DNA from 3 places in the Pseudomonas sp. CFBP 5748 genome. Region 1 is predicted to be linked to each of the others. Evidence: predicted binding sites of a transcription regulator. Region 1 holds the regulator's gene; each other region holds the start of a gene.
What was found. Region 1 encodes sigma-54, which starts transcription at its own class of promoters, with help from an activator protein. Its sites were predicted from a motif close to ANTGGCATNNANNTTGCTNT; they were not measured.
Positions count from the first base shown of each region.

Region 1 (4,522 bases):
AAGGTCGTCGACAAGGACAACAACGTGACCCAAGGCGAGAAAATCGTCTACGACACCAACAAAAAGCTGGCCAGCGCCGGTCGTGCCACGGGCAGTAAAGTCACTGAGTCCCGCCCTCGCATCGACATGGTGATCCAGCCGAAAAAGAAAACCGACGAGCAGAAGGCCCAGTAATGGCAACTCTGAAAGCTCAGCACCTGGCCAAGAGCTACAAGAGCCGCCAAGTCGTGCGTGATGTCAGCCTGTCCATCGACAGCGGCCAGATCGTCGGCCTGCTCGGCCCTAACGGCGCGGGCAAGACCACCTGCTTCTACATGATCGTCGGCCTGGTCCAGGCCGACCAGGGCCGTGTGCTGATCGACGACCTGGACGTCAGCCACCAGCCCATGCACGGTCGGGCAAAGGCTGGCATCGGCTATCTGCCACAGGAAGCATCGATCTTCCGCAAGCTGTCGGTAGCCGACAACATCATGGCCATCCTCGAGACCCGCAAGGAACTCGACAAGGCCGGCCGTCGCCAGGAGCTGGAAAGCCTTTTACAGGAGTTCCACATCAGCCACATTCGCGACAACCTGGGCATGAGCCTGTCCGGTGGCGAACGGCGCCGCGTGGAAATCGCCCGCGCCCTGGCCACCTCGCCGAAATTCATCCTGCTCGACGAACCGTTCGCCGGCGTGGACCCGATTTCGGTGGGCGACATCAAGCAGATCATCCACCACCTCAAGGCCAAGGGGATCGGCGTGCTGATCACCGACCACAACGTGCGTGAAACGCTGGATATCTGCGAAACCGCCTACATCGTCAATGACGGCCAGTTGATCGCCGAAGGCGACTCCGCAGCCATCCTGGCCAACGACCTGGTCAAGGAAGTGTATCTGGGCCATGAGTTCCGCCTGTAAGCAAAGAGTCTGGCGAAGCGCCTGGGCGTCGTTTAATTTTATTACGGCGACGCCCTAGGCAAACACTCCAGTTTCAGGCATATAATTTGCTTAAGTTTGGCGCTTCGGCGCCCTTGTAGTGGATGGCGCATGTGCGCCGGCGAATAAGGTGTTAAGCCCCTGCCATGAAACCATCGCTAGTCTTGAGAATGGGCCAGCAGCTGACGATGACACCGCAGCTGCAACAGGCCATCCGCCTGCTCCAATTGTCGACCCTGGACCTGCAACAGGAAATCCAGGAGGCCTTGGAGTCCAATCCGATGCTCGAGCGCCAGGAAGAAGGCGACGACTTCGATAACGCCGACCCGCTGGCCGACAACGCCGAACAGAAAACCAACACCGAAATCCCGGAACCGTCCTACCAGGAAGCCGCCCCGACGGTGGATAACCTCGAGGATGGCGAATGGAACGAACGCATCCCCAACGACCTGCCCGTGGACACAGCCTGGGAAGACGTCTACCAGACCAGCGCCAGCAACCTGCCAAGCAGTGACGACGACGAGTGGGACTTCACCACCCGTACCTCTGCCGGCGAGAGCCTGCAAAGCCACCTGCTGTGGCAGCTGAACCTTGCGCCGATGTCCGACACCGATCGCCTGATCGCCGTGACCCTGATCGACTGCATCAACAACCAGGGCTACCTGGACGAGACCCTCGAAGAAATCCTCGAAGCCTTCGACCCCGAACTGGATATCGAGCTGGACGAAATCGAAGCCGTCCTGCACCGCATCCAGCAATTCGAACCGGCCGGTATCGGTGCCCGCAACCTGGGTGAATGCCTGCTGCTGCAGCTGCGCCAACTGCCCGCCAAGACGCCTTGGCTGACCGAAGCCAAGCGACTGGTCACCGACTACATCGACCTGTTGGGCGGTCGCGACTACAGCCAGCTGATGCGCCGCATGAAGCTCAAGGAAGATGAACTGCGCCAGGTCATCGAACTGGTCCAGAGCCTCAACCCGCGCCCGGGCTCGCAAATTGAGTCCACCGAACCCGAATACGTAGTCCCGGACGTGATCGTGCGCAAGCACAACGATCGCTGGCTGGTGGAGCTCAACCAGGAATCGGTGCCCAAGCTGCGGGTCAATGCCCAATACGCCGGCTTCGTCAGGCGCGCCGACACCAGCGCCGACAACACCTTCATGCGCAACCAGTTGCAGGAAGCGCGCTGGTTCATCAAGAGCCTGCAAAGCCGCAACGAAACCCTGATGAAAGTCGCCACCCAGATCGTCGAGCACCAGCGCGGCTTCCTGGAGTACGGCGACGAAGCGATGAAGCCGTTGGTCCTGCATGACATCGCCGAGGCGGTAGGCATGCACGAGTCGACGATTTCCCGGGTAACCACCCAGAAATTCATGCATACCCCCCGGGGTATCTATGAATTGAAATATTTTTTCTCCAGCCACGTCAGCACCTCCGAAGGCGGCGAATGCTCATCCACGGCCATCCGCGCGATCATCAAAAAACTGGTGGCTGCGGAAAATCAGAAAAAGCCGTTGAGTGACAGCAAGATCGCTGGTTTACTGGAGGCACAAGGCATTCAGGTGGCCCGCCGTACCGTCGCCAAATACCGCGAATCCCTCGGGATCGCACCTTCGAGCGAACGCAAGCGGTTGATGTAAAGGGCCACGCCACAGCGTTCCAGTGGCAGGCATTTCTGCCTGCCGCTTTATGCACTGGCAACGAAGGAGAAGCTGTATGCAAGTCAACATCAGTGGACACCAACTGGAAGTGACCGAACCTCTGCGCACCTACATCGGCGAAAAACTCGAACGATTGGAGAGGCATTTCGACAAGATCACCAACGTGCAAGTGACGATGAACGTCGAAAAGCTGCTGCAGAAAATCGAAGCCACGCTGCATATCCCCGGCGGAGAAGTGGTTGCCAACGCGGAGCATTCAGACATGTATGCCGCAATTGACCTGCTGACCGACAAGCTGGATCGCCAACTTAAAAAGCATAAGGAAAAGACCCAGAGCCTCCTCCAGGGCGCAACCGGTCGTTAACCCCCCCAATCCATGATCCGACTAGAATCCATCCTGACCCCCGGCCGTTCCTTGGTGAACGCGCCGGGTGGCAGTAAAAAGAAAGCCCTCGAACAAATCGCCAACCTGATCCACCGCGAAGTGCCGGATCTGGAAATGCAGGACGTCTTCGAGGCCCTGGTTGCCCGTGAAAAACTCGGTTCTACCGGTTTTGGCAACGGCATCGCCATTCCCCACTGCCGCCTCAAGGGTTGTAGTGCGCCCATCAGCGCCCTGTTGCACCTTGAAGCCCCCATAGATTTCGACGCCATCGACGGCGCCCCGGTCGACCTGCTGTTTGTACTGCTGGTCCCGGAAGCGGCGACCGATGCGCATCTTGAGCTGCTGCGCCAGATCGCCAGCATGCTGGACCGCAAGGAAGTTCGCGAAAAACTGCGCAGCGCACCGAGCAACGAAGCCTTGTATCAGGTTGTCCTGGACGAGCAGAACGGTCATTAAACATGCGCATGATCATCGTCAGTGGCCGCTCCGGCTCCGGTAAAAGCACGGCGCTCAATGTCCTTGAGGACAGCGGCTACTATTGCATCGACAACCTGCCGGCCGGCCTGCTGCCAGAGCTGGCCGAGCGTGCATTGATCCACACCGAACTGGCGCAGCCACTGGTGGCGGTGTCCATTGATGCACGCAACCTGCCGAGCCATCTGTCGCGCTTTCCTGAACTGCTCGAGGAAGTGCGCAGCCGGCATATCCAGTGCGATGTGCTGTACCTGGATGCCGATGAAGAGACGTTGCTCAAGCGTTTTTCCGAGACCCGCCGACGCCACCCGCTGAGCAACGCCAGCCGTTCCCTGGCCGAAGCCATCCAAGACGAAAGCCAACTGCTGAGCCCGATCGCCGACTTGGCGGACCTGAAGGTCAACACCACGCACCTGAACCTGTATCAGCTACGCGACACCATCAAGTTGCGCCTGCTGAACCAGCCGGAGCCAGGCACGGCGTTCCTGGTGGAGTCGTTTGGCTTCAAGCGTGGCATGCCGGTAGACGCCGACCTGGTGTTCGACGTGCGCTGCCTGCCCAACCCTTACTGGAAACCGGAATTGCGTGAGCAGTCCGGGCTTGACCAGCCAGTGGTCGACTACCTGGCCGCCCAGCCGGATGTCGAGGAAATGTTCCAGGATATCTCCACCTACCTGCTCAAATGGCTGCCCCGCTTTGCCGCGAGCAACCGTGCCTACGTCACGATCGCCATCGGCTGCACCGGTGGCCATCACCGCTCTGTCTACCTGACCGAACGCCTGGGTCAGCTCCTGCAACAGTCCCTGAAGAACGTCCAGGTTCGCCACCGCGACCTCAGCTAAAGGATTCACATCGCGATGCCTGCTCTGGAAATCGAAATCATCAACAAGCTGGGATTGCATGCCCGCGCGTCGGCCAAGTTCGTTGGGATTGCCGGCCAATTCAAGGACACCACCATCCGGGTCGGGCGCACGCCTGAGTCCACGATCGACGGTAAAAGTATCATGGCGATGATGATGCTCGCCGCCGGCAAGGGCACCAGGATCCACCTGGAAACTGAAGGGGAACAGGCGCAAGAGGCATTG
Region 1 covers NZ_JBSPTN010000008.1:36,388-40,909, reverse strand. The annotation lists gene lptA (lipopolysaccharide transport periplasmic protein LptA) at 1-174, shown strand, start outside; gene lptB (LPS export ABC transporter ATP-binding protein) at 174-899, shown strand; gene ACWNZ1_RS18995 (RNA polymerase factor sigma-54) at 1,064-2,557, shown strand; gene hpf (ribosome hibernation-promoting factor, HPF/YfiA family) at 2,634-2,942, shown strand; gene ptsN (PTS IIA-like nitrogen regulatory protein PtsN) at 2,955-3,419, shown strand; gene rapZ (RNase adapter RapZ) at 3,422-4,279, shown strand; gene ACWNZ1_RS18975 (HPr family phosphocarrier protein) at 4,295-4,522, shown strand, end outside.

Region 2 (4,522 bases), on a different contig from region 1:
TCCACTTGGCCACGGGCACCAATGATGACCGTTTCGTGGGGCTCGTCCAGGGTCAGTACATGAAGGATGTTGCCGAACGGATCCAGCTGCGCACGTACCGGCCGTGGCAGATCAAGCTGCCAGCTCAGCACATGCTGGCGCTCGCTGTCGTGGGGTGTCAGGCGCAGGTACTGGATGCTGGCGCGAACCTGGTCTTCATAGTGGTAGGCCGTTTCGTGGCTGATTGAGAGTCTCATATGACCTCCAGGTAGGAACTGTGAATGGCGTTGCCCAGTTCGCGGACCAATGGGATGAATTCGGTGAGCCAGGCATGCAGGCCCCCGTCGAGGATTTCGTTAATCCCGGTGTAGCGCAGGCGCGCGTCCATTTCCGCGCCCAGGCGTTGTGCCTGCCGGCCGTTGGAGCCCGGTAGGCTCGCGAGGATCTGCTCGATTTCTTCGGTGCAGGCCCGCAGCGACCGCGGCACATCGGCGCGCAGCAGCAACAGTTCAGCCACATGACGCGCGCCCGGGGCGTCACGGTAGATTTCGGTGTAGGCCTCGAAGGAAGACAAGGCCCGCAACAAGGCGCTCCACTGGTAATACGCGTGGGCCGTGCCGTCGCTGACCGTGTCGGCCTGGTCACCGGCCATCTCGTAACGGGCGTCGAGCAAGCGCAGGGTGTTGTCGGCCCTTTCGATAAAGGTCCCCAGGCGAATGAACCTGAACGCGTCGTTACGCATGATGGTGCCGTAGGTTGCGCCTCGAAACAGGTGAGACCTTTCCTTGATCCACTCGCAGAAACGGCTCATGCCGTAGCGACTCAAGCCTTGCTCGGCGATATCGCGAATTTCCAACCAGGTGGCGTTGATGTTTTCCCACATGTCGGCGGTGATGCGCCCACGCACCGCGTGGGCACTGGCGCGCGCGGAACCGAGGCAGCTGTAGATGCTCGCCGGGTTGGCCGCGTCCAGGGCAAAAAAATGCAACAGGCGTTCGGCGTGCAAGTCGCCGTGTCGCTCCCGGTAATCATCCAGCGTGCCGGTGATCAGCAGCGGCATGGCCAATTCGTGCAGGCCATCGCCGCGCCCGTCCTGGGGCATCAAGGACAGCGAATAACTGACGTCGAGCATCCGCGCGAGGTTTTCCGCACGCTCCAGGTAACGCGACATCCAGTACAGGTCCGAGGCGGTTCTACTTAGCATGGCAGCTCCTCAATCCTCGACCACCCAGGTGTCCTTGGTGCCACCGCCCTGGGACGAGTTCACCACCAGCGACCCTTCGCGCAACGCCACGCGCGTCAGGCCGCCCGGCACCACACGGGTTTCCCGGCCAGACAGGACAAACGGCCGCAAGTCGATGTGGCGAGGGGCAATGCCATTTTCGACAAAGGTCGGACACGTAGAAAGCGACAGCGTCGGCTGGGCGATGTAGGCGTGCGGCTTGGCCTTGATGCGTTCGCGGAAGGCGTCGATCTGCGCCGTCGTCGCCGCCGGCCCCACCAGCATTCCGTAACCGCCGGAGCCCTGGGTTTCCTTGACCACCAGATCTGGAAGATTCGCCAGTACGTGGGAAAGTTCAGCAGGGTTACGACACTGCCATGTAGGGACGTTCTTCAGGATCGGCTCTTCGTCCAGGTAAAACTTGATCATGTCGGTGACGAACGGGTACACCGACTTGTCGTCCGCCACGCCCGTGCCGATGGCATTGGCCAGCACCACGTTGCCAGACCGGTAGGACGACAACAGCCCTGGCACCCCGAGCATCGAATCCGGATTGAAGGCCAGTGGATCAAGGAACGCGTCGTCAAGGCGACGGTAGATCACATCCACCGCTTTCGGCCCGTCGGTGGTGCGCATGAAGACTTTGTCGTCGCGCACGAACAGGTCGGCGCCTTCTACCAGTTCCACGCCCATCTCCCGGGCCAGGAACGCGTGCTCAAAGAATGCACTGTTGAAGCGCCCCGGCGTGAGCACCACGACGCTGGGGTCATCCAGTGGGCTGGCGCTTTTCAGGGTGTCGAGCAGCAGGTTGGGGTAATGATCGATGGGGGCGATGCGCTGGGCGGCAAACAGTTCGGGGAACAGGCGCATCATCATCTTGCGATCTTCAAGCATGTAGCTGACGCCACTGGGCGTACGAAGATTGTCTTCAAGTACGTAGTACGTGCCATCGCCGTCGCGCACCAGATCGACGCCGCAAATGTGGGCATAGATGTCGCGGTGCAGATCCAGCCCTTGCATCGCCAGTTGATATTGCTCGTTGGCCAGTACCTGCTCGGCGGGGATGATGCCGGCCCGGATGATTCGTTGCTCATGGTAGAGGTCGGCCAGGAACATGTTCAGTGCCTTGACCCGCTGGATGCAGCCACGCTCGACGACCCGCCATTCGCTGGCGGGAATACTGCGCGGGATAGTGTCGAAAGGGATCAGGCGCTCCGTGCCCTGCTCGTCCCCATAGAGCGTGAACGTAATGCCGGCGCGATGAAACAACAGGTCCGCTTCGCGTCTGCGTTGTGCCAGAAGTTCGTCTGGCGTTTCGGCCAGCCAACGGGCAAACGCCCGATAATGCGGGCGGACCTGGCCGTCGGCCTCGTACATCTCGTCAAAACCAGTGCGGATCATGCCGTACTCCTTGTCACCCTGGCATCAGGCTTCGCAAGGCCCGTGCCATCGGCATAAACGCTTTATGATCAACGGGTTGGATTATCCACTGAGAGGCTGCGCACTCTTGTAGTGCGGCAAATCCCCCCACCCCGCTGCCCCCGCTTCATTGCGGCGCAGGGCCGTCGCTCCCCTGAGCATAGACACGGAAAAACGCCATAGCCTGGCTTGGATACAGTTAGGTACAAAACCTGGGGGGTAAGATCGCTGACATGAAAACGGCCGACACAAAGGTCAGCCGTTGCTCTGGTTGCAGTGAGTGAAGTATCAGGCCTGCAAGCGCCGAATCTCTTGCTTGACGCCCCAGCCCTCGATGATGCCGCCCAACGGCTCAACCACGGCCTCAAAGTCTTGCTCGAAGTCTCCGATGTCGTCGTAAGTGGCGTACATCACCCGGCTCAGTTCCAATGACCAAGCCCCGTCGTCCCGTGCACTGATCTGCGCGTTCAGCGATTCGCCCCGAAATTGACCTGCCGCCCTGCGCGCCCGCTCCTCGTCCGGGAAAATGGCGTAGAACTCGATGGGATGGAATTTTGAGAAATCGAAACCGCCTTCTTTCATGCGGCGCAACACGCTGGTGCTGATGTCTTCTTGATAGGCTGTGCTCATGAAACGTCCTCCTAAAACCGATGGATAGACTTTCCGTCTTCCCGCGCAGGCAACCCGTAAGTTGCAGGCGTTACGGCATCAAATTACCGTCGGGACACAAGCATGTAGCTGACAAGACCGGACCTAAGCGATCCTTTCGCTGATCTCACTTGCAGAGTAGCCGCAAGTCGTGGCCACTGCCAAGCGGGGCCAGACAACGATTTTCATGAAATCGGTGTAATGCTGATGATTTCGATGCTGTGCTGGGACTTGAGGTTCTTGACCGTCGGGTCTTCAGTGCGCCCCTCCAGGTCATTGAGGTCCAACTCGCTGGCCACTGGAAACAGCCGTCCGCGAATCAGTTGTGCGGCCTGTTCCATGGTGGGCTCCTGGTCACAGTCGAACAGTTCTTCAGTGGTGTCGCCGTGATCATCCACGAAAGTGATTTCCCACTTCTGCATCGGTGTCTCCTCGATCAATTCAGGGCCTGGCTTACCTCTATCTCGACATTGAGGGCTGAACAATCGTTCCGCTGGGTAGTTGGGCGGCACACATGAAAAGACCGCCTCATGGGCGGTCTCCTGATGCAACCATGGCCGATTACTTTTCGGCGCGCTCCTTCAGCGCTTTCAAGGTGTTGAACGGCGCATCCACCACGAACTTGTTAGCCAGCCAGGACGGTACATCGCCACCGGGTTCGGTGTGGACCTGGTACGTCACTTCGACCTGGTTCGCGCCCTTGGGGGTGAATTTCCAGAAGCCGTCGACCTGGGTCACTCGTACAAAGCCCTTCTCTTCAGGCACGTAGGTCGGTACGCCTTTGAGATTGCGGGTCAGGCTGCCATCCGCGCCATCGACGGTGGTGACTTCCAGCACCGAGTCTCGGGAAGTGACTGGCCATGGCGTATTGAACTGAGTGTAGGTCCAGCTCTTGTCACCTTCGTGCTTGAGTAGCTTCTGGCTCTTGCACTCATGAATCCAGGCGCAGGCACCCGGGACATCTTCCTGCAGGGCCCGCAACTTGGCCATGGTGGTCTGCATGACAGTCACGCCGCGGTAGGCCTTGTACTTGGAGCCAGCCACTTCACTCAGGGATACCTTGATACCGTCCTTCTCCTTGGCGACCTGCCAGTCCTCTGCCTGAGCGCTGGCGGTTGCCAACAACACGGTCAAGCCACACAACACAGCCATACGATGCAGCGAACCCATAGTTTTTTCCTTATTGTCCAAGTTCTGATCATTGACCCATTACGCTGCCGTGACTTGCTCCCACCAACCGATCAGTCGGATGGC
Region 2 covers NZ_JBSPTN010000021.1:62,185-66,706, forward strand. The annotation lists gene ACWNZ1_RS28815 (transglutaminase family protein) at 1-236, opposite strand, end outside; gene ACWNZ1_RS28820 (alpha-E domain-containing protein) at 233-1,183, opposite strand; gene ACWNZ1_RS28825 (circularly permuted type 2 ATP-grasp protein) at 1,193-2,602, opposite strand; gene ACWNZ1_RS28830 (ribonuclease E inhibitor RraB) at 2,909-3,250, opposite strand; gene ACWNZ1_RS28835 (hypothetical protein) at 3,454-3,690, opposite strand; gene ACWNZ1_RS28840 (START domain-containing protein) at 3,830-4,438, opposite strand; gene ACWNZ1_RS28845 (YkgJ family cysteine cluster protein) at 4,478-4,522, opposite strand, start outside.
Region 2: a site for sigma-54 is predicted at 2,633-2,652, ahead of ACWNZ1_RS28825 (circularly permuted type 2 ATP-grasp protein). Genes of this name have one in related genera too.

Region 3 (4,522 bases), on a different contig from region 1:
TCCCTTCACGCTGATCTACTTCATCCACAAGCGCAAAGACGTGCCTTTTGACTGGATGCTGACGGCTTTTGGCGTGTTTATCCTGGCCTGCGGCACCAGCCATGTGATGGAAATCCTGACCATCTGGCAGCCTTATTATTGGCTATCGGCGCTGGTCAAGGTGATCACTGCGATGGCCTCGGTGATTACCGCCATCCTGCTGATCCGGCTGGTGCCCGCCGCCCTGAAAATCCCCAGCCCGCAGCAACTGGCCAAGGTCAACGACGAGTTGCGCGAGGCGCAGGCCGAACTGGTCACCACTGCGCGCCGGGCCGGCATGGCTGAAATCGCCACCAATGTGCTGCACAACGTGGGCAATGTGCTCAATAGCGTCAACGTGTCGGCCCAGGTCCTGTACGAGAAGGTGCATACCTCCAAAGGGCCGGGGGTCGCCAAGGTCGTTCAATTGATGAAGGAGCACCCCGATGATCTCGGCGACTTCATCAGCAGCGATCCAAAAGGCCGCGCGCTACCGGACTATCTCGGCAAGCTGGCCGAGGCCCTGGCAGTCGAACAACACAGCATGATCGCCGAGCTGGCGCAGTTGACCCGGCGAATCGACCACATCAAGGAGATCGTCGCCACCCAGCAGTCCTACGCCGGCAACTCCAGCGTGCTGGAACCGGGCTCGCTGCGAGAACTGGTCGAGGATGTGGTACGCATTTGCGATGTGTCCCTTGCCCTCCATCAGGTAACGCTGGTCAAGGAGTTCGATGATGTCCCGACAATGCCGCTGGACAAGCACAAAGTGCTGCAGATTCTGGTCAATCTGATCAACAACGCCCAGCAGGCACTGGGCTCGGGCGCGGGGCGGCCGTCGCGGATTACCCTGCGTCTGAAGGTCGTTGACGACACGCGCGTGCGGGTCGAAGTGGAGGACAACGGCGAGGGGATTTCGACGGAGAATCTTGGACGGGTGTTCGAGCACGGCTTCACGACGCGCGCCGATGGTCATGGCTTTGGCCTGCACAGCTGCATCCTGGCCGCGCACGAGATGGGCGGTGAGCTGACGGCACTGAGCGCGGGGCCGGGCAAGGGCGCGCTCTTTATCCTGGAGTTGCCGCTGGCGCTTGCCCAAGGCTCATCCCAGCGGGTCGCGAGTGGTTGAGCCGCCAGCCCGGGCGGCTTACTCCTGTGCTGGAGCCAGTCGCGCTTCCATTTCCGCGACCTTGGCCTCCAGGCTTTCGAGCCGCGCCCGGGTTCGGGCCAGCACGACCATCTGACTGTCGAATTCTTCCCGGCTCACCAGGTCCAGCTTGCTGAACCCGCTTTGCAGCAGGGCCTTGAACTGGCTTTCTATTTCGCTTTTGGGCAGTGGAGTATCACCGCTCAAGAGGCGGGAGGCGTGGCCGCTCAGGGCGTCGAGGAGATCTTTGGGCGCAAGCATGTGCAGGTGTCCTGAAAACGATGGCGGGCAGTGTACCACGCAGTGTCTATAGTCAATTTGCGCGCAAGGGATGCACGCTTTTCGCGCATAGGGTCGGGCATCGCTGCACTGTTGTTGTGCGTATCGCTGTGGTTCGTGGTGCGGCGCACGCGGGCGCGGTGGCCAAGAGGCTGAAATCAGAGGGTTTGGGCACAGATGGCAAGCTTTCTGCTTAGAGGCTGATGACCCATGCACTGATGCAGTCGTTGTGACGAATGCAGTGCAGCAGGCGGAGCGGGGAGTTTCGTCAGGAGCGGTTAACTGGCACCTGTCGGGCTACTTGGGCCGACGATGCGTTACAAAGCCAGGCACTGCGCTTAGACTTGAGTCGGGTTTGTTTTCCTGGGGCAAGTCCACCAATTCGGGAGAGAGTTTCATGAAGCTAGTCACTGCCATCATCAAGCCGTTCAAGTTGGACGACGTGCGCGAGTCGTTGTCCGAGATCGGCGTGCAGGGCATTACCGTTACTGAGGTCAAAGGCTTCGGTCGGCAGAAAGGTCACACCGAGCTGTATCGTGGCGCGGAATACGTGGTCGATTTCCTGCCCAAGGTGAAGATCGATGTCGCCATTGACGACAAGGATCTTGACCGGGTGATCGAGGCGATCACCAAGGCCGCCAACACCGGCAAGATCGGTGACGGAAAAATCTTTGTGGTCAATCTGGAACAGGCTATTCGCATCCGTACCGGCGAAACCGATACCGACGCTATTTAAGCCGCCAAACCCAACGCCCCAGGAGAAAACAATATGACTCTGCGTAAATTCGCAGGGCTAGGAGCCCTGTTGTCCTTCGCAATGCCTGGCCTGGCCATGGCAGAAGAAGCGGCAGCCCCAGTCCTGAACTCCGGCGATACCGCCTGGATGCTGACTGCCACGATTCTTGTACTGTTCATGACCATTCCCGGCCTGGCGCTGTTCTACGGCGGCATGGTTCGGTCGAAAAACCTTCTTTCCGTGATGATGCAGTGCTTCGCCATTACCGGTCTGATCAGCGTCCTGTGGGTCATTTATGGCTACAGCATCGCGTTCGACACCACGGGCATGGAGCAGGGCGTCGTCAACTTCAACTCCTTCGTGGGCGGCCTGGGCAAAGCCTTCCTGGCGGGTGTCACCCCGTCCAGCCTGACCGGTCCGGCGGCGCTGTTCCCTGAAGCGGTGTTCATCACCTTCCAGATGACCTTCGCCATCATCACCCCGGCCCTGATCGTCGGCGCCTTCGCCGAGCGGATGAAGTTCTCCGCCATGCTGATCTTCATGGGCGTGTGGTTCACTCTGGTGTATGCGCCGATTGCACACATGGTCTGGTCCGGTAACGGCGGCCTGCTATGGGACTGGGGCGTGCTGGACTTCGCCGGCGGCACCGTGGTGCACATCAACGCCGGTATCGCCGGCCTGGTGGCGTGCCTGGTGCTGGGCAAGCGCAAAGGCTTCCCGACCACGCCGATGGCGCCGCATAACCTCGGTTACACCCTGATGGGCGCTGCCATGCTGTGGGTTGGCTGGTTTGGCTTCAACGCCGGCTCCGCCGTCGCCGCCAACGGCACCGCCGGCATGGCGATGCTGGTGACTCAGATTGCCACTGCCGCCGCTGCATTGGGCTGGATGTTTGCCGAGTGGATCACCCACGGCAAGCCAAGCGCACTGGGCATTGCCTCGGGCGTGGTAGCGGGTCTGGTTGCGATCACTCCGGCTGCCGGCACCGTGGGCCCGATGGGTGCTCTGGTCATCGGTCTGGCGGCGGGCGTGGTGTGCTTCTTCTGCGCAACCACCCTCAAGCGCAAACTCGGCTATGACGATTCCCTGGACGCCTTCGGTGTGCACGGCATTGGCGGTATCCTCGGCGCGATCCTGACCGGCGTGTTTGCAGCACCGGCCCTGGGTGGCTTCGGCACCGTGACCGATATCGGTGCGCAAGTGTGGATTCAATTCAAAGGTGTGGCCTTCACGGTGGTTTACACCGCGATCGTCACCTTCATCATCCTCAAGGTGCTGGACGCCGTCATGGGTCTGCGTGTCTCCGAGGAAGAAGAAGCCGTGGGCCTGGACTTGGCCCAGCACAACGAGCGTGGCTACAACCTGTAAGCACACGCAATAAAAAATGCCCGGCTTGCCGGGCATTTTTTTGTCTGGAATTTGTCAGTGCTCACACAGAGTGCTGGTTTTTCCGACGCCTTTTGTTGTGTAGGCGACATGGGTTTTTCTGCGGCCAAAGGCTTACATGGAAGCAGGCGCATTAGGCCCTTTGTTTTTTCCCAGAGCGCGCTAGAATGCGCGCCGAACGTGCGGAGATCTGTATGTGGCAACAGACGCTGATAACCCTGCGGGCAAGGCCTCGGGGCTTTCATCTGGTAACGGACGAGTTACTCGCCGGCCTGCCTGAACTCCAGGCGTGTCGTGTCGGTCTGTTGCATCTGTGGCTGCAGCATACCTCGGCCTCGTTGACCATCAACGAGAACGCCGATCCGGCGGTACGTCGAGACTTCGAACGGTTTTTCAATCGGCTGATCCCACAAGGAACCGCCGATTATGAGCACAACGACGAAGGCCTTGACGACCTCCCGGCGCACTTCAAGGCTAGCGTGCTTGGTTGTCAGCTCAGCCTGCCGATCACGGCAGGACGGCTGGCGCTGGGTACCTGGCAAGGTGTCTATCTGGGCGAGCACCGGGATCATGGCGGTGCTCGTAGAGTCCTCGCCACTTTGTACGGTGATGGGGCATAACCGCTGATTGCCGGCGGATGTTGAATTTTTTCTGGCAGCCTTCGACAGATGGCGAAGCTGGGCTATAACTAATCTGCTTTTCGCAAGTCATGAGGTAGAACATGAGCGACGATGATCTGGAAAACGACGACCTCGAAGTAGGTGACGAAGACGAGGCTGAAGAAGGCCTTGAAGCAGCGGCTGAAGACGTTGCCGATGATGAGGGGGCCGATGTACCGGTCCCTACCGCCAAAGGCAAGGCCAAGGCGGCAGTGTCGGTCGACGAGTTGCCGAGCGTAGAGGCCAAGAACAAGGAGCGTGACGCGCTCGCCAAGGCCATGGAGGAATTCCTGGCCA
Region 3 covers NZ_JBSPTN010000004.1:207,071-211,592, reverse strand. The annotation lists gene ACWNZ1_RS11035 (sensor histidine kinase) at 1-1,147, shown strand, start outside; gene ACWNZ1_RS11030 (accessory factor UbiK family protein) at 1,166-1,426, opposite strand; gene glnK (P-II family nitrogen regulator) at 1,842-2,180, shown strand; gene ACWNZ1_RS11020 (ammonium transporter) at 2,214-3,548, shown strand; gene ACWNZ1_RS11015 (secondary thiamine-phosphate synthase enzyme YjbQ) at 3,761-4,186, shown strand; gene sutA (transcriptional regulator SutA) at 4,288-4,522, shown strand, end outside.
Region 3: a site for sigma-54 is predicted at 1,621-1,640, ahead of glnK (P-II family nitrogen regulator). Genes of this name have one in related genera too.